Regions from separate parts of the Enterobacter sp. SM3 genome, predicted to be linked through region 2. Evidence: predicted binding sites of a transcription regulator. Region 2 holds the regulator's gene; each other region holds the start of a gene.

The links. Region 2 encodes CRP, which controls carbon source genes, mostly activating them, when cyclic AMP is high. Its sites were predicted from a motif close to ATGTGANNNNNNTCACAT; they were not measured.
Region 1: the regulator CRP is predicted to act here: its motif matches at 2,108-2,125, upstream of GVO84_RS11295 (sugar transporter).
Region 3: the regulator CRP is predicted to act here: its motif matches at 2,873-2,890, upstream of ompW (outer membrane protein OmpW).
Region 4: the regulator CRP is predicted to act here: its motif matches at 3,297-3,314, upstream of udp (uridine phosphorylase).

The regions. Positions count from the first base shown of each region.
Region 1 is NZ_CP099971.1:2,387,162-2,391,609, forward strand. Features, by position in the region: gene GVO84_RS11290 (MarC family NAAT transporter) at 86-751, shown strand; gene GVO84_RS11295 (sugar transporter) at 836-2,032, opposite strand; gene GVO84_RS11300 (PhzF family phenazine biosynthesis protein) at 2,210-2,998, shown strand; gene GVO84_RS11305 (PhzF family phenazine biosynthesis protein) at 3,026-3,817, shown strand; gene GVO84_RS11310 (SDR family NAD(P)-dependent oxidoreductase) at 3,814-4,448, opposite strand, start outside.
Region 2 is NZ_CP099971.1:4,438,482-4,442,929, forward strand. Features, by position in the region: gene GVO84_RS20910 (YheU family protein) at 1-169, shown strand, start outside; gene GVO84_RS20915 (phosphoribulokinase) at 200-1,069, shown strand; gene GVO84_RS20920 (OsmC family protein) at 1,156-1,560, opposite strand; gene crp (cAMP-activated global transcriptional regulator CRP) at 1,872-2,504, shown strand; gene GVO84_RS20930 (YccS/YhfK family putative transporter) at 2,562-4,448, shown strand, end outside.
Region 3 is NZ_CP099971.1:2,720,141-2,724,588, reverse strand. Features, by position in the region: gene tonB (TonB system transport protein TonB) at 1-364, shown strand, start outside; gene yciA (acyl-CoA thioester hydrolase YciA) at 403-798, opposite strand; gene GVO84_RS12830 (septation protein A) at 903-1,442, opposite strand; gene GVO84_RS12825 (YciC family protein) at 1,498-2,241, opposite strand; gene GVO84_RS12820 (YkgJ family cysteine cluster protein) at 2,267-2,671, opposite strand; gene ompW (outer membrane protein OmpW) at 2,954-3,586, shown strand; gene yedF (sulfurtransferase-like selenium metabolism protein YedF) at 3,628-3,861, opposite strand; gene yedE (selenium metabolism membrane protein YedE/FdhT) at 3,858-4,448, opposite strand, start outside.
Region 4 is NZ_CP099971.1:4,612,496-4,616,943, reverse strand. Features, by position in the region: gene metE (5-methyltetrahydropteroyltriglutamate--homocysteine S-methyltransferase) at 27-2,288, shown strand; gene GVO84_RS21690 (dienelactone hydrolase family protein) at 2,376-3,182, opposite strand; gene udp (uridine phosphorylase) at 3,438-4,199, shown strand; gene rmuC (DNA recombination protein RmuC) at 4,340-4,448, shown strand, end outside.

The DNA of each region.
Region 1 (4,448 bases), 2.1 Mb from region 2:
AATCGTTACGTTGCGCCCATGGCTCAATGTCACACTTTCACCCTATAATTGCTGTGTTAAATATGGATAAGGACGACAACGCACTATGTTGGATTTAATAAAAGCAATCAGCCTTGGGCTGGTGGTCTTGCTGCCGTTGGCTAACCCGTTAACGACGGTGGCGCTGTTCCTCGGGCTGGCAGGGAATATGAACAGCGCCGAGCGCAACCATCAGTCGATGATGGCCTCGGTGTATGTGTTTGCCATCATGATGGTGGCTTACTATGCCGGACAGGTGGTGATGAATACCTTCGGGATTTCCATCCCTGGCCTGCGTATCGCCGGGGGGCTGATTGTGGCCTTTATCGGTTTCCGCATGCTGTTCCCGGCGCAAAAAGCGCATGAGTCGCCGGAAGCGGCCAGCAAATCGGAAGAGCTGGAAACCGAACCGAGTGCGAATATCGCCTTTGTGCCGATCGCCATGCCGAGCACGGCGGGGCCGGGTACCATCGCGATGATCATCAGCTCCGCATCCACGGTGCGCGATAGCGCAACCTTCCCGGACTGGGTGCTGACGGTAGCGCCACCGCTGATTTTTGCGATTATCGGGATTATCGTGTGGGCGTCGCTGCGCAGCTCTGGCGCCATTATGCGCTGGGTAGGCAAGGGCGGTATCGAGGCGATTTCCCGCCTGATGGGCTTCTTGCTGGTCTGTATGGGCGTGCAGTTTATTATTAACGGCGTGCTGGAAATTATTAAGACCTATCATTGATGTTTTGCCCGGCGGCGCTTCGCTTGCACGGGCCTACGGGTTTTGTAGGCCGGGTAAGGCGAAGCCGTCACCCGGCAAGAAGGCTCACCCGTGCTGCCCCTGTTCCTCCAACGCCACCGGCCATTTACGGAAGATGAGCACCGACCAGACCAGCGCCACCAGTGCCGGAATGGCACCAAGATAGCCAATCGCTGACATCGATACGTGAAGTATTACCTGATTTCCCACCAGCGCGCCCGCGCCAATCCCCAGATTGAAAATCCCGGAGAACAGCGACATAGCGACGTCCGTTGCATCCGGTGCCAGGGCCAGAACTTTCACCTGCATGCCCAGACCAATAATCATGATCGCCACGCCCCAGAACAGGCTGAGGATCGCCAGGTGGCTCTCACTGCCTGCGGCAGGCATCAGCAGCAGCAGGCAGGCCAGCAGCAGACCGATAGCGCTGCTTACCAGCGTCGAGGCGTGCCGGTTACCCAGCTTACCGAACAGCACGCTGCCAATAATGCCTGCTCCGCCGAGGATCAGCAGTAGGACGGTGGCAAAGTTGGCGCTAAAGCCCGCCACCACCTGCACAAAGGGTTCAATGTAGCTATACGCCGTGTAATGGGCCGTCACCACAATGACGGTCAGCAGGTAGATACTCAGCAGCGCCGGGCGACGCATCAGCAGCGGCAGGCTTTTCAGCGAGCCGGAATGCTCGCTCGGCAGCGCGGGCAGCAGCTTAATCAGGCACACCAGCGTAACCAGCGCCCCCATACCAATGGCGAAGAACGTCGTACGCCAGCCGAAGTATTGCCCCACGATGCGGCCAATAGGCAGCCCTAGCACCATCGCCAGTGCGGTACCGGTGGCAATCAGGCTCAGCGCCTGCGCGCGTTTCCCCGCCGGTGCCAGGCGTATCGCCAGCGACGCGGTGATCGACCAGAACACCGCATGGGCAAAGGCAATGCCGATGCGGCTAATGACCAGCACCGTAAAACTCCACGCCATAAATGACAGAACATGGCTGGCGATGAACAGCACAAACAGGCCAATCAGCAGCCTGCGCCGCTCCATCTGGCTGGTCAGCAGCATAAACGGCAAGGACATCAGCGCCACTACCCAGGCGTAGATGGTCAACATAATGCCCACCTGAGCCGTTTCCATCTGGAAACTTTCAGCGATGTCAGACAACAGCCCAACCGGAACAAATTCTGTGGTGTTAAAAATAAACGCGGCAATGGCCAGCGTGACCACGCGTAGCCACGCAACCCTGCGGGAAACTGTGTTCGTTGTCATAGGGAAGTCGGAGATTCGTTGCTGAAAAGAAGAGGTGACGATCTTAAAACGTCGTACGGCGAAAACTCAACCATTATGTGACACAGATCTCAATATTTACCTTATGAAAGCGGTAGCCGGGAACGCTGTTTTCATTGAATATAAAAGAACAACACAATAAAAACAGGCGGTAAGACAATGCAGGAGATTGATTTTTATCTGGTAGATGCGTTCAGCGATACCTCGTTCGGCGGCAACCCGGCAGCCGTTTGCCCGCTGAAAGCGTGGTTGCCCGATGAGACCTTACTGAAAATGGCGCAACAGCATAATCAGTCGGAAACCGCATTTTTCGTCTGCAGTAAAGGGGGCATTGAGCTACGCTGGTTTACCACGCTCACCGAAGTCAATCTCTGCGGCCACGCTACGCTGGCGGCTGCGCACGTGCTGTTTACCGAGCTGGATTACCCGGATTCGCGCATCCACTTTGATACCGCCTCTGGCCGCCTGACGGTCAGCCGGGAGGGGGAGTGGATGACGCTGGACTTCCCGGCATGTCCAACCCATGAAGAGACGCCCCCGCCGGAGATGCTTTCGGCTCTGGGTATCAGCCGCTACGTTGAAGCCCGTAAAGGGCGCGCCTGGCTGATCGTGCTGGAAAATCGTCAGCAGGTTGAAGCGCTTGCGCCACGCTTCTCGGCGATGACGCCGGGCGAGCATAAGGTGAGCGTTACGGCGCGCGGTGAGGGGGAATATGATTTTGTCAGCCGCTTTTTCTCCCCGGGCGTTTCCGTCCCGGAGGACCCGGTCACCGGCTCCGCGCACACGATGCTGATCCCCTACTGGAGCGAAAAGCTGGGTAAAACAACGATGTTTGCCCGTCAGGTTTCAGCGCGCGGCGGCGATGTGCGCTGTGAGCTGAAAGGTTCGCGCGTGCTGATGAGCGGGCAGGCCACACTTTATCTGAAAGGCACAGTTTTTCTGCGCTAAATAGCCATAACAAGAGAGGAAGAGACAATGCAGGAAATTGATTTTTATCTGGTGGATGCCTTCAGCGATAAAACCTTTGGCGGCAACGCCGCAGCGGTATGTCCTCTGGAAGAGTGGCTGCCGGACGAAATGCTGCTCAAAATGGCGCAGCAGCATAACCAGTCTGAGACTGCCTTTTTCGTGCGCACTGACGGCGGGTTTGAGCTGCGCTGGTTCACCACGCTGGATGAAATTAACCTCTGCGGTCACGCTACGCTTGCCGCATCACACGTCATTTTCGAATACCTTGATTATCCGCATACCGAAATCACCTTCACCACCCGCTTCGTGGGTGAACTGACGGTTAAACGCAGCGGCGACTGGCTGACGCTGAACTTCCCCGCATGGTCGACGGAGGTTGTGGAGAATCCTCCCGAGGTGCTGTTTAGCGCGCTGGGCATCACGGCGGCAAAAGAGGTGCGCGTGGGGCGGGATTACATGGTGGTGCTGGAGAGCCAGCAGCAGGTGGAAGCGTTAACGCCAGATATTGGGGCAATGCTTCCGCTGGATAAAATGGTCTGCGTGACGGCGCAGGGAGAGGAATATGACTTCGTCAGCCGCTTCTTCTGCCCGGGCGAAGGGGTGCCGGAGGATCCGGTCACCGGATCCGCCCACAGCATGCTGATCCCGTACTGGAGCGAAAAGCTGGGCAAAACGTCACTCAATGCCCGCCAGGTGTCGTACCGTGGCGGGGATCTGCGCTGCGAGCTGAAGGGCGATCGCGTGCTGATTGGCGGCCAGGCGACTCTGTATCTGAAAGGGCGTATCTTCCTGCGCTAGCTGAGGGAGGCACCGCCGCATATCACCATCTCCTGGCCGGTGATGGCGGCGGCGTCAATGCTCAGCAAGAAACTCACCAGTGCGGCCACCTCTTCTGGCGCGATTAAACGTCCGATTGGCGGACATTTCGGGGGCGAGGTTTCCCGCCCTGGGGCGCTGAGCATCGGCGTTTGGGTGGCCCCAGGCGAGACCACGTTAGCCGTGATCCCGCGCGGGGCCAGTTCCGCCGCCCAGCTCCTGACCATTCCTACCATCGCTGCTTTTGTGGCAACATACTGCGATCGTCCTGCTGCACCACGAGAGGTTCTGCTGCCTATCGCCACAAAGCGTCCGCCGGCAGCCATAGAGGGCGCAAAATGGTTAAACAATGCCTCACAGGCCCGGACGTGGAGCTGCCACAGTGAGGCGCTAACGCGGCTTTCCAGCTGGCCCAACGGCGCGGCGGCCATCATCCCGGCGGCATGGATCGCTGCCTGGGGCGCGGCGATGGTGTGCAGGGCGTTGCACAACGCATCAGGATCGGTGATATCAACGCGAAGGCTGGTGAAGCCAGGCGTATCCAGCTTCACGGCTCGGCGGCTGAGCCCGGTGACCTGCCAGCCCTCCGCCAGTAATCGCTTAACGATGGCCT
Region 2 (4,448 bases):
TGAAAGCTTTGTATTACGCGAAGGCACCGATTATGGTGAACAGGAACGCTCGCTTGAGCAAAAGGTCAACGATGTTAAGCGCCAGCTGAAAAGCGGCGACGTGCTGCTGGTGTGGTCAGAACTGCATGAGACGGTCAATATCATGCCCCGCAACGCGTTTCACGGCTGATCTTCCACACTTTTCAGTCAGGGAGTTGCTATGTCTGCCAGACATCCGGTTATTGCCGTTACGGGGTCGAGTGGTGCGGGAACCACCACCACCAGCCTCGCATTTCGCAAGATTTTCGCCCAGCTGAATCTTCGTGCGGCGGAGGTCGAAGGCGATAGCTTTCACCGCTACACGCGTCCGGAAATGGACATGGCCATCCGTAAGGCGCGCGATTCGGGTAAACACATCAGCTACTTCGGCCCGGAAGCCAATGACTTCGGCCTGCTGGAACAAACATTTATCGAGTACGGTCAGAGCGGCAAAGGGCAGTCCCGCAAATATCTGCATACCTATGATGAAGCCGTTCCCTGGAATCAGGTGCCGGGAACCTTTACCCCGTGGCAACCGCTGCCGGAACCCACCGACGTCCTGTTTTACGAAGGATTGCACGGTGGCGTGGTCACCCCTCAACACGACGTGGCCCGCCACGTGGATCTGCTGGTCGGCGTGGTCCCTATCGTTAACCTGGAGTGGATCCAGAAGCTGACGCGTGACATGAGCGAGCGCGGCCATTCTCGCGAAGCGGTGATGGACTCCGTGGTGCGCTCCATGGAGGATTACATTAACTTCCTGACGCCGCAGTTCTCCCGCACCCATATCAACTTCCAGCGCGTGCCGACGGTGGACACCTCCAACCCGTTTGCCGCCAAAAGTATCCCGTCTCTGGATGAGAGCTTTGTGGTGATCCATTTCCGCAATCTCGACGGTATTGATTACCCCTGGCTGCTGGCCATGCTGCAGGGCTCGTTTATTTCGCACATGAATACGTTAGTGGTGCCGGGCGGAAAAATGGGGCTGGCGATGGAGCTCATCATGACGCCGCTGGTGGAGCGACTGATGGAAGGGAAGCAGATCGCGTGAGTTGTTTTGCCCGGTGGCGCTGCGCTTACCGGGCCTACGGTCGTGCTTTTGTAGGGCGGGTCAGCGAAGCGCCACCCGCCAAAAGATTAGGCCTCGATCACTTCATACGAATGCGTGATTTTTACCGCTTTCTCCAGCATTAACGCCACCGAGCAGTACTTCTCCGCAGACAGGTCCACCGCACGCGAGACCGCCGCGTCTTTCAGCTCTTTACCGGTGACCACAAAGTGCAGGTTAATATGGGTGAACAGGCGTGGCGCCTCTTCGCGACGTTCTGACGTGAGTTTGACTTCACAATCCGTCACGTCATGACGACCTTTTTGCAGAATCGACACCACGTCGATTGCGCTGCATCCCCCTGCCGCCATCAGCACCATTTCCATTGGGCTGGGTGCTTTATCGCCGGAGTTGCCGTCCATCAAAATCTGGTGTCCTGACGCGGACTCGCCCAGGAACGTTAAACCTTCAACCCATTTCACGCGCGCTTGCATATTCTTAAACTCCAACGTTGCATTTTTGGTGACAGATTACGCGTGCGTTACATTTCTCGCAATGGAAGGCGACCTGCATCATGCTGAAGCGAGACACCAGGAGACACGCGGCGAAAGCTATGCTAAAACACTCTGGATGCTACAGTAATACATTGACGTTACACATGTATGCAGAGGACATCAAACTTTACTGGCTGCGAAACGTTACGGTAGCCGACTTCCCAGGGTATGGGTAAGAATTCGATTGCAACCCCAGAGTCCGGATGCATCTGATGACTCTGGTGACAGCTTATAACAGAGGATAACAGCGCATGGTGCTTGGCAAACCGCAAACAGACCCGACTCTCGAATGGTTCTTGTCTCATTGCCACATTCATAAGTACCCATCAAAGAGCACGCTGATTCACCAGGGTGAAAAAGCGGAAACGTTGTATTACATCGTTAAAGGCTCGGTGGCAGTGCTGATCAAAGATGAAGAAGGGAAAGAGATGATCCTTTCTTATCTGAACCAGGGCGATTTCATCGGTGAACTGGGCCTGTTTGAAGAGGGCCAGGAACGTAGCGCCTGGGTTCGTGCAAAGACAGCATGTGAAGTGGCTGAAATTTCTTACAAGAAGTTCCGTCAGCTGATTCAGGTTAACCCTGACATCCTGATGCGTCTTTCTTCCCAGATGGCGCGCCGTCTGCAGGTCACGTCAGAGAAAGTGGGTAACCTCGCCTTCCTGGACGTTACCGGCCGTATCGCACAAACCCTGCTGAACCTGGCGAAACAGCCAGACGCTATGACCCACCCGGACGGCATGCAAATTAAAATTACCCGTCAGGAAATTGGTCAAATCGTCGGTTGCTCCCGTGAAACAGTGGGCCGTATCCTGAAAATGCTGGAAGATCAAAACCTGATCTCCGCCCACGGTAAAACCATCGTGGTTTACGGAACGCGTTAATTCCGCTTAAACGGCGTGCCATCGCAAGGTGTCACGCCGTTTTTGTCTCTACTCCCCATGTGGCGCAGGCTGATCTATCACCCGGAAGTTAACTACGCACTGCGACAAACGCTGGTGTTGTGTCTTCCCGTGGCCATAGGCCTGATCCTCGGACATCTTCAGCAAGGTCTGCTGTTTTCCCTCGTGCCTGCCTGCTGCAACATCGCCGGTCTGGACACGCCGCATAAGCGCTTTTTCAAACGCCTGATTATCGGCGGCTGCCTGTTTGCGGGCTGTAGCCTCGCCGTACAGCTATTACTGGCTCGTGATATCCCGCTGCCGCTGATCCTGACCGTGCTGGCGATGACCCTCGGCGTCACGGCGGAAATCAGTTCGCTGCACGCCCGCCTGCTTCCCGCCTCGCTGATTGCAGCTATTTTCACGCTGAGCCTCGCCGGGAATATGCCGGTGTGGGAGCCGCTGCTGATCTACGCCCTGGGGACATTATGGTACGGGCTGTTTAACTGGTTTTGGTTCTGGCTGTGGCGCGAACAGCCGCTGCGTGAATCCCTGAGCCTGCTCTATGTGCAGCTTGCGGATTACTGCGAAGCCAAATACACCCTGCTCACCCAGCATACCGATCCGGAAAAGTCCTTACCGCCGCTGCTGACGCGCCAGCAGAAGGTGGTGGATCTGATTAGCCAGTGCTATCAGCAGCTGCATATGCTCGCCGCCAACAAGAACCACGAGTACAAACGGCTGCTGCGCACCTTCCAGGTCGGGCTGGATCTGCAGGAGCATATCTCCGTGAGCCTGCACCACCCGCAGGAGGTGCAAAAGCTGGTCGAGCGCAGCCACGCCGAAGCGGTGATCCGCTGGAACGCGCAGACCGTATCCGCACGCCTGCGCGTGCTGGCCGATGACATTCTCTATCACCGCTACCCGACGCGCTTTAACATGGATAAGCAGCTGGGCGCGCTGGAGAAAATCGCCCGTCAGCATCCGGATAACCCCGTCGGCCAGTTTGCCGCCTGGCACTTCAGCCGCATCGCCCGCGTGTTGCGCACGCAGCGCCCGCTTTATCCCCGCGACCTGATGGCGGATAAGCAGAAACGGCTTCCGCTATTGCCCGCGCTCAAAAGCTATCTTTCTCTTAAATCGTCCGCCCTGCGCAACGCCGCAAGGATTAGCGTGATGCTCAGTACCGCCAGCCTGATGGGCATGGCGCTGCACCTGCCGAAACCCTACTGGATCTTAATGACCGTGCTGTTTGTCACCCAGAACGGCTACGGCGCCACGCGGGTGCGTATTCTGCATCGGGCTGGCGGAACGATGGCCGGGCTGATCATTGCGGGGGTGACGCTGCACTTCCACGTGCCGCAAGGTTATACCCTGGCAGGCATGCTGGCGGTTACGCTGGTGAGCTACCTGATTATCCGCAAAAACTACGGCTGGGCGATGGTGGGCTTTACGGTGACGGCGGTATATACCCTGCAGCTGCTCACGCTCAATGGCGAACAGTTTATTGTCGCCAGGCTGATTGATACCCTGATCGGCTGTCTGATTGCCTTTGGCGGCATGGTCTGGCTGTGGCCGCAGTGGCAAAGCGGACTGCTGCGCCAGAACGCCCACGACGCGCTGGAAGCGGATCAGGAGGCCATCAGGCTGATCCTCAGCGACAATCCTCAACCGACGCCGCTGGCCTGGCAGCGGATGAAGGTCAACCAGGCGCACAACGCTCTGTTTAACTCGCTCAACCAGGCGATGCAGGAGCCGGGCTTTAACTCGCACTATCTTGCAGACATGAAGCTCTGGGTGACGCACAGCCAGTTTATCGTCGAGCACATTAACGCCATGACCACGCTGGCGCGCGAGCACACGATGCTGACGCCCGATCTGGCGCAGCGCTATTTGCAGTCGTGTGAAATTGCGCTGCAGCGCTGTCAGCAGCGTCTGGAGTATGAC
Region 3 (4,448 bases), 1.7 Mb from region 2:
ACCGCGCGCGACCCAGACGGTCGAGAATGCGGCGCCTTCGCGTCCGGTGATGAATAACACCGCAACAGCGCCTAAGCCGACAGTCAGTGCCCCGGCAGGCCCGCGCGCGCTGAGTCGCAACCAGCCTCAGTATCCCGCACGCGCGCAGGCCTTACGTATTGAAGGCCGCGTACGGGTAAAATTTGACGTCACTGCGGATGGCCGCGTGGATAACGTGGAAATCTTGTCCGCTCAGCCTTCTAATATGTTTGAGCGCGAAGTGAAATCGGCGATGCGCAGATGGCGCTATGAAGCCGGAAAACCGGGCAGCGGACTGATTGTGAATATTGTTTTCCGCCTGAACGGCGGGGCGCAGATGGAATAAAAAAAGCCTCCTGACGGAGGCTTTTTTTTGCCTGTCGATCAGGCCTGCGGAAGTTGACGAGGTTTACCCTGACTATCCACGGCGACATAAATAAACAGCGCTTCGGTGGCCTTATAACGCTGCCCAATAGGTTCAGAAGAGACTTTCTTAACCCATACTTCGATGTTGATTGAAATAGAGGTGTTGCCGCGTTTGACGCAGCGCGCGTAGCAGCAAACCACATCTCCCACGGCAACCGGGCGCAGGAAGGTCATGCCGTCCACTCGCACAGTCACCACGCGCCCGTGGGCAATCTCTTTTGCCAGAATTGCGCCGCCCATATCCATCTGCGACATCAGCCAGCCGCCAAAAATATCGCCATTGGCATTGGTGTCAGCGGGCATTGCCAGTGTGCGTAAAACCAGTTCGCCCTGCGGGGCGTTATTTGTTGTCATTGTTTTAACTCGTAACGGAAGACTTCAGGCGGGATGCTACTATGATTTCACAGCGGAGAGAATAGACCAGAACGCCAGTCGTTGACGTTCTGGTCAGTCATTACTCAGTGCTTGTCGTCCTGCGGCATGTGGCGATAGATGTATACACCGCTTAACAGCGTGAAGATAAGCGTCAGCGCGGTCAGGCCGAAGACCTTGAAGTTGACCCAGATATTCTGCGGCAGCCAGAAGGCGATATAGATATTGGCAAGACCACAGAGAATAAAGAAGACCGCCCAGGCGATATTCAGACGGGACCAGACTTCCTGAGGCAGCGTCAGCTCTTTGCCCAGCATGCGCTGGATCAGCGGCTTTTTCATGACCCACTGGCTGATTAACAATGCGCCCGCAAACAACGCGTAAATAACGGTCACTTTCCACTTAATAAATTCATCGTTGTGGAAGAACAGCGTAAGCCCGCCGAACACGGCGACCAGGACGAACGTTATCAGCGCCATCTTTTCGACTTTACGATAGCGCACCCAGCTGTAGATCAGTACAACAGCGGTCGCAACGATCAGCGCAGTGGTCGCGGCATAAATGTCATACAGCTTATAAAAAGCAAAAAAGACCACGAGCGGTAAAAAATCAAGAAACTGCTTCATTCTGTGATTCCATCTTCTGAGCGGGGCGGGAGGCTGCGATGCCCCCGCCTCAGGATTACTGACGAATTAACATATACAGGCGGAACAGATAGACCAGCAGTACCGCTGAAATCAGGTTGCTCAGCGTATTCGCCACTACCGCGCCAACATTTGGCGTTAATACCGCGAAATTCGGTGCAAACAGCAGCAGGAGCGTTTTGGCGAGCAGCCAGCCGATCACGGCGGGAGCCACCAGACGCATATTAGTCCACGCCAGTCTGATGCTGCTGCGCATCGCGGTAAAAATCCCCATCTTATCTTGCACGACCATCACAGGCGCGAATGAGAGCACGATAGCCAGTAATACGCCCGGCACCACAACAAGCATAATCCCCATTTGCACCAGCATGGTGGTTAAAAAGATCAGGATAAACAGCTTAGGTAAGACTGGCGCACTGGCACCAATCGCCCGTAAAGCGCTGACCCGGTGACCTGCCGATACCAGCTGAATCATCAGCAAAACGCCGCCCGCCAGAACCGCATTACCAATCAGGCCTGAGAACGTGGATGCGGCAGACGCCCGCAGCAGAATTTGCTGCTGTTCCGGCGTCATGTTTTGCACCAGTTCAAATAGCCCCACGCTTCCGGCAAGGTGGTCGCCCTGACTCAGGCTGGCAATCTGTTCATCACTCGGTGAGAAGGCATGGCCCAGCACCACCGTGATAAAGGCACATAGCAACGCGATCAGTAAAAAGGTTATGAACTGATTGCGGAAAAAGTTTCCCGTGTCACGGTAGACAGACTTCGCCGTGATAGACATGCACTCTCCTTGAGTATTGCAGGTGTTAATTAGCCGGCAATTGTACACCGGATGCGCCTGCTGTGGCAGCATCAAGGCTTGTATGGAAAAGCATATCTTTGTAAAGCGGCGGTAATCCAACGCGTGCCCGGGCGCGATTGCAGGCTACGTTGACCTGCCCATCTTCCCCCGACATGGCAAATTCCCGACACGGGCTGGGCCGATCCTCATAGATAGAACATCGGGTAGAGACCCCTGGCTCACCCTGTAGCGCGACGCAGCGGACCTGCTTTTGGTTGGTGCCGCTCATGCAGCGCAGAAAAGGCGTTAGCGGCTCTGTTAGATGAACCGGAACGGTACCGCCGCCATCGCTGGCTTCGGCCCAGTAGAAAGAGACTCGAAAATACGCACAACAGGCTCCGCACGTCATGCACGGGTTGATATCACTCATGGCACACCTGCTAAAGAAGAACGCATCAAATCAATTTGTGAGAGCGATAAATTATCCAGCCGCCTGAGGAAGAGCAAGAGGGGGAAAAGGGAAAATTTTGTAACTGTGAAATGCCAAAAATTGACATGGAAACAACTTATCGCTTTTGGATGCGTAACAAAAAATTAATCCAGATCAATGAATGTTAAGTTACTGGTTTTAATGTGATCTGTAGCAGATCACTTATTACTCATTTGTGAGTATATTCTCACCCGCGATTAAAACCACAACGATGGAGCGGATATGAAAAAATTAGCGGTGGCAGCCCTTGTATTAAGCAGTCTCTCTGGCGGCGCGTATGCGCATGAAGCAGGCGAATTCTTTATTCGTGCCGGTTCGGCTACGGTTCGCCCAACTGAAGGATCGGATAACGTGCTGGGTATGGGCGGTTTTAACGTCAGTAATAACACCCAGTTAGGGTTAACGTTCACCTATATGGCGACGGAAAACGTTGGTGTTGAGCTTCTGGCTGCAACGCCGTTCCGTCATCGCGTGGGTCTGGGCGCAACCGGTGATATTGCTACGGTTCACCATTTACCGCCAACGCTGATGGCGCAATGGTATTTTGGTGATGCCAGCAGCAAGGTGCGCCCTTATATTGGCGCCGGTGTGAACTACACCACCTTCTTTGACGAGAAGTTTAACGATACCGGTAAAGAGGCCGGTCTGACTGACCTCAGCCTGAAAGATTCATGGGGTATGGCGGGGCAGGTCGGTCTGGATTATCTGATTAACCGCGACTGGCTGATCAACGCCTCGGTCTGGTACATGGATATTGATACGGACGTACGCTTCAAGGCGGGCGGTCAGCAGCAAAGTATCAATACGCGCCTGGATCCGTGGGTGTTTATGTTCTCTGCGGGTTATCGTTTCTAATCCCACCGTTCAATGCGCCCCGACGGGGCGCATATCATTTATCACTTCTGAATCAAATAGCGAATGGTCGGGCCATCCTGCTGGATATCCAGCACCGTGTAGCCGTGGTTTTTTGCATCCAGCGGAATGTTGTTAATGGACTGCGGGCAGTCGCTGACCACTTCCAGAATTTCCCCTTTCTTGAGCTGCGGTAGCGCTTCAAGCGTGGCAACAGCCGGATAAGGGCAGGGTTCACCGACCATATCCAGACGGTAATCGGGCACGATCTCTTTCATGCAGCATTCTCCTGGGTTTCTGTTTTAACACTCGCACGACGGAAGAAGCGTTTCTCCTGCGCGACAACCAGTAAAAAAGCGACCAGCAGCAGGGCGTAGGTAACGAGCAGGCCGCCGAGGGGGCCGAAGGTGCTCAGCAGGTTGACCTTGTCCCAACTCGTGGCAAGCGCCGGAGACAGATCGTCCCAGAAGTACGCCAGGATCGTCGAGCCGATCACATTTCCCAGTCCCACCCACCAGTAATGCACCTGACCTTCAACGGCGCGGTACATCCAGCCGGTTTCGCATCCGCCAGCCAGTACGATCCCGAACCCGAACAGCAGGCCGCCAATGACCGCGTTAGGACCGGCCCACATGATTTTCGGTTCGACGCCGAGCTGAACATAGCTGAAGATACCGATGGCGCTGACCGCCATTCCGGCGATAATCGCCTTCGCCATCATCGTCCGACCGGTGATCCACATATCGCGAAACGCGGAGGTAAAGCAGATCTGCGCGCGTTCAATGAGCAGACCAAAACTCACGCCGAACAGCATCGCCAGGCCAAGTTTGGGCTGGTTCATCGCAGTGCACATTGCCCAGGCGAC
Region 4 (4,448 bases), 170 kb from region 2:
ATAACGAATTTCACAAGGGGCATACCATGACAATCCGCAATCACACTCTCGGTTTCCCTCGCGTTGGCCTGCGTCGCGAGCTGAAAAAAGCGCAAGAAAGCTACTGGGCGGGGAACGCCACCCGTGAAGAGCTGCTGGCGGTGGGGCGCGAGCTGCGCGCCCGCCACTGGGAGCAGCAAAAACAGGCGGGTATTGACCTGCTGCCGGTGGGCGATTTCGCCTGGTACGACCATGTTCTGACGACCAGCCTGCTGCTTGGCAACGTGCCGGCTCGTCATCAGAACAAAGATGGATCGGTAGATATCGATACTCTGTTCCGCATCGGCCGCGGCCGCGCGCCAACGGGTGAGCCAGCGGCAGCGGCGGAAATGACCAAGTGGTTTAACACCAATTATCACTATATGGTGCCGGAGTTCGTGAAAGGCCAGCAGTTCAGGCTGACCTGGACGCAGCTTCTGGACGAGGTGGACGAAGCGCTGGCGCTGGGTCATCAGGTGAAGCCCGTATTGCTGGGGCCGGTCACCTACCTGTGGCTGGGCAAAGTGAAAGGTGAGCCGTTTGACCGACTCAGCCTGCTGAAGGATATCCTGCCGGTCTACAAACAGGTGCTGATTGAGCTGGGCAAGCGCGGCATTCAATGGGTACAAATCGACGAACCGGCGCTGGTGCTTGAGTTGCCGGAGGCGTGGCTCGATGCCTTCAAACCGGCGTATGACGCGCTCACCGGGCAGGTGAAGCTGCTGCTCACCACCTATTTCGAAGGCGTGACGCCGAACCTGAAGACCATTACCGCGCTGCCGGTACAGGGCCTGCACGTTGACCTCGTTCACGGTAAAGATGATGTGGCGGAGCTGCACAAGCGCCTGCCAGCGGACTGGCTGCTTTCCGCCGGGCTGGTTAACGGTCGCAACGTCTGGCGTGCCGATCTCACCGAGAAATATGCACAAATCAAAGACATCGTCGGCAAACGTGAGCTTTGGGTGGCCTCTTCCTGTTCCCTGCTGCACAGCCCGATCGATCTGAGCGTGGAGACCCGCCTGGATGCCGAAGTAAAAAGCTGGTTTGCCTTTGCCCTGCAAAAATGTGACGAGCTGACGCTGCTGCGCGACGCGCTCAACAGCGGCGACACGGCGGCGATTACCGAATGGAGCGCCCCGATCCAGGCACGTCGGCACTCTGCGCGCGTGCACAACCCGGCGGTGGAAAAACGTCTGGCGGCCATCACCGTCCAGGACAGCCAGCGCCAGAGCCCGTATGAGGTGCGTGCCGAAGCGCAGCGTGCCCGTTTCAACCTGCCCGCCTGGCCGACCACGACTATCGGCTCTTTCCCGCAAACCACGGAGATCCGCGGTCTGCGTCTGGACTTCAAAAAGGGCAATCTGGATGCGAATCACTACCGCACCGGCATCGCGGAACACATCAAGCAGGCGATTATCGAGCAGGAACGCCTGGGGCTGGACGTGCTGGTGCACGGCGAGGCCGAGCGTAACGACATGGTGGAATACTTCGGTGAGCACCTGGACGGCTTTGTCTTTACCCAGAACGGCTGGGTGCAGAGCTATGGCTCCCGCTGCGTGAAGCCGCCGGTGGTCATTGGTGACGTCAGCCGCCCGGAAGCGATCACCGTGGAGTGGGCGAAGTATGCCCAGTCCCTGACCGACAAGCCGGTAAAAGGGATGCTGACCGGTCCGGTGACCATTCTCTGCTGGTCGTTCCCGCGTGAAGACGTGACCCGTGAAACCATCGCCAAACAGATAGCCCTGGCGCTGCGTGATGAAGTGGCGGATCTGGAAGCGGCAGGTATTGGCATCATTCAGATTGACGAGCCTGCGCTGCGTGAAGGTCTGCCGCTGCGCCGCAGCGACTGGGATGCCTACCTGCAGTGGGGCGTGGAAGCGTTCCGCATTAACGCCGCGGTGGCGAAGGACGACACGCAGATCCACACCCACATGTGCTACTGCGAATTTAACGACATCATGGATTCGATTGCCGCGCTGGACGCCGACGTGATCACCATCGAGACCTCGCGTTCGGACATGGAGCTGCTGGAGTCGTTTGAAGAGTTCGACTACCCGAATGAAATCGGGCCGGGCGTGTACGACATTCACTCCCCGAACGTTCCGAGCGTGGAGTGGATAGAAGCCCTGCTGAAAAAAGCGGCCCAGCGCATTCCGGCAGAGCGCCTGTGGGTGAACCCGGACTGCGGACTGAAAACCCGCGGCTGGCCGGAGACGCGCGCGGCGCTCGCCAACATGGTGAAGGCGGCGCAGAATTTGCGTCAGGCGTAGTAATGCTGGATTGCAGGGTGGCGCTATCGCTTACCCGGTCTGTCTGTAGGCCCGGTAAGGCGTAGCCGCCACCGGGCTTTTTTGTTATTACGCTTTCTTCCCGCCGTACTGGCTAAACCACGCCAGCATCCGCTGCCAGCCATCTTGGGCTGATTCTGCGTGATAGCTCGGACGATAATCGGCATTAAACGCATGCCCGGCATCCGGGTAGACCACAATCTCCGCCTTCGCATTTGCCGCACGGAGCGCATGGCGCATGGTCTCTACCGAATCAAGCGAAATACCGGTGTCCTGTCCGCCGTAAAGCCCTAACACGGGGGCATTTAACTCGGTGGCGATATCGACGGGATGTTTCGGTGAATTCAGCGTTTTTTCACCCACCAGTTTGCCGTACCAGGCGACAGCGGCTTTGAGCTGCGGGTTATGCGCGGCATACAGCCAGCTAATGCGCCCGCCCCAGCAGAAACCGGTGACCAGCAGACGATGCGGATCGCCGCCGTTGCGTGCCGCCCAGCTGGCGACGTGGTCGAGATCGGCCAGCACCTGCGCGTCCGGGACTTTGCTGACCAGGTTGCTGAGCAATGTTGGAATATCGCTGTAGTCGTTCGGATCGCCCTGACGGAAGTAGAGCTCTGGGGCAACGGCCAGATACCCTTCCAGCGCCAGCCGGCGGCAGAGGTCGCGAATGTGTTCGTGAACACCAAATATCTCCTGAATCACAATCACGATGGGCAGCGGGCCGTCTGCCGATTTTGGCCGTGCGTGATAAGCAGGCATATTCTCCCCCTGCGAGGGAATGGAGGTCTCACCCGCGGTAATTGCCGCTTCTGGCGTCGACACGATGGTTGAAGCATGTGGGGCCGCAGCAGGTGCAAAACCGGTTTTTTCAGTCATGGCATTCTCCGTACCAATGAGTTAGCGCAAAGGTAAATATAGACACCAGGTTAACAACTCACAGTGCCTTAAACGGTCTATCTTTTGTGCAGCACCTGGCGATATAACTTGTTAATGTGATGTAAATCACCTTTTTATGGAAATTCAATGTAATCATTTTCATTCATGGTGAGGTGCGTCACGAAAATATGCTTACTGCTTCTGTAAAGTACCGTTTTACTTCTTCTGACTAACCGACCCACAGAGGAGTCACCTATGTCTAAGTCTGATGTTTTTCATCTCGGCCTCACTAAAAACGATTTACAAGGGGCTACGCTCGCTATCGTCCCCGGCGATCCTGAGCGTGTGGAAAAGATCGCCGCGCTGATGGATAAGCCGGTCAAGCTAGCTGCCCATCGTGAGTTCACCACCTGGCGCGCAGAGCTGGATGGCAAAGCGGTGATCGTGTGCTCTACCGGTATCGGTGGTCCGTCTACCTCTATTGCTGTTGAAGAGCTGGCACAGCTGGGCATTCGTACTTTCCTGCGTATCGGTACCACCGGCGCTATCCAGCCGCACATCAACGTCGGCGACGTGCTGGTCACCACTGCGTCCGTCCGTCTGGACGGTGCAAGCCTGCACTTTGCACCGATGGAATTCCCGGCAGTGGCTGATTTCGAATGCACCACCGCGCTGGTTGAAGCCGCGAAGTCCGTAGGCGCAACTACCCACGTGGGCGTCACCGCCTCTTCCGACACCTTCTACCCGGGCCAGGAGCGTTACGACACCTTCTCAGGCCGCGTGGTAAGCCGTTTCAAAGGCTCAATGGAGGAGTGGCAGTCCATGGGCGTGATGAACTACGAAATGGAATCCGCAACGCTGCTGACCATGTGCGCAAGCCAGGGTCTGCGTGCCGGTATGGTGGCGGGCGTTATCGTCAACCGTACCCAGCAGGAGATCCCGAACGCCGAAACCATGAAGCAGACCGAAAGTCATGCGGTGAAAATCGTGGTTGAAGCCGCGCGTCGCCTGATCTAGTCCTCTCCTTTCGAAATCAAAGGCCGACACGTTCGGCCTTTATTTTTTGCGTAGCGCCTCGCAGGAAAACCCTTTCAAACTGGACGTTTATACAGCACAATCTTATTTTGTGCGGGTAATACGTTGATGCAGGGGGCATTGTGGATATCTCAGTCCTGATTTATGCGGTGATTGCGCTGGCGGGCGTGGCGATAGGCTGGCTCATTTCCAGCTATCAGCATGCACAGCAGAAGGCCGACCAGCTGGCAG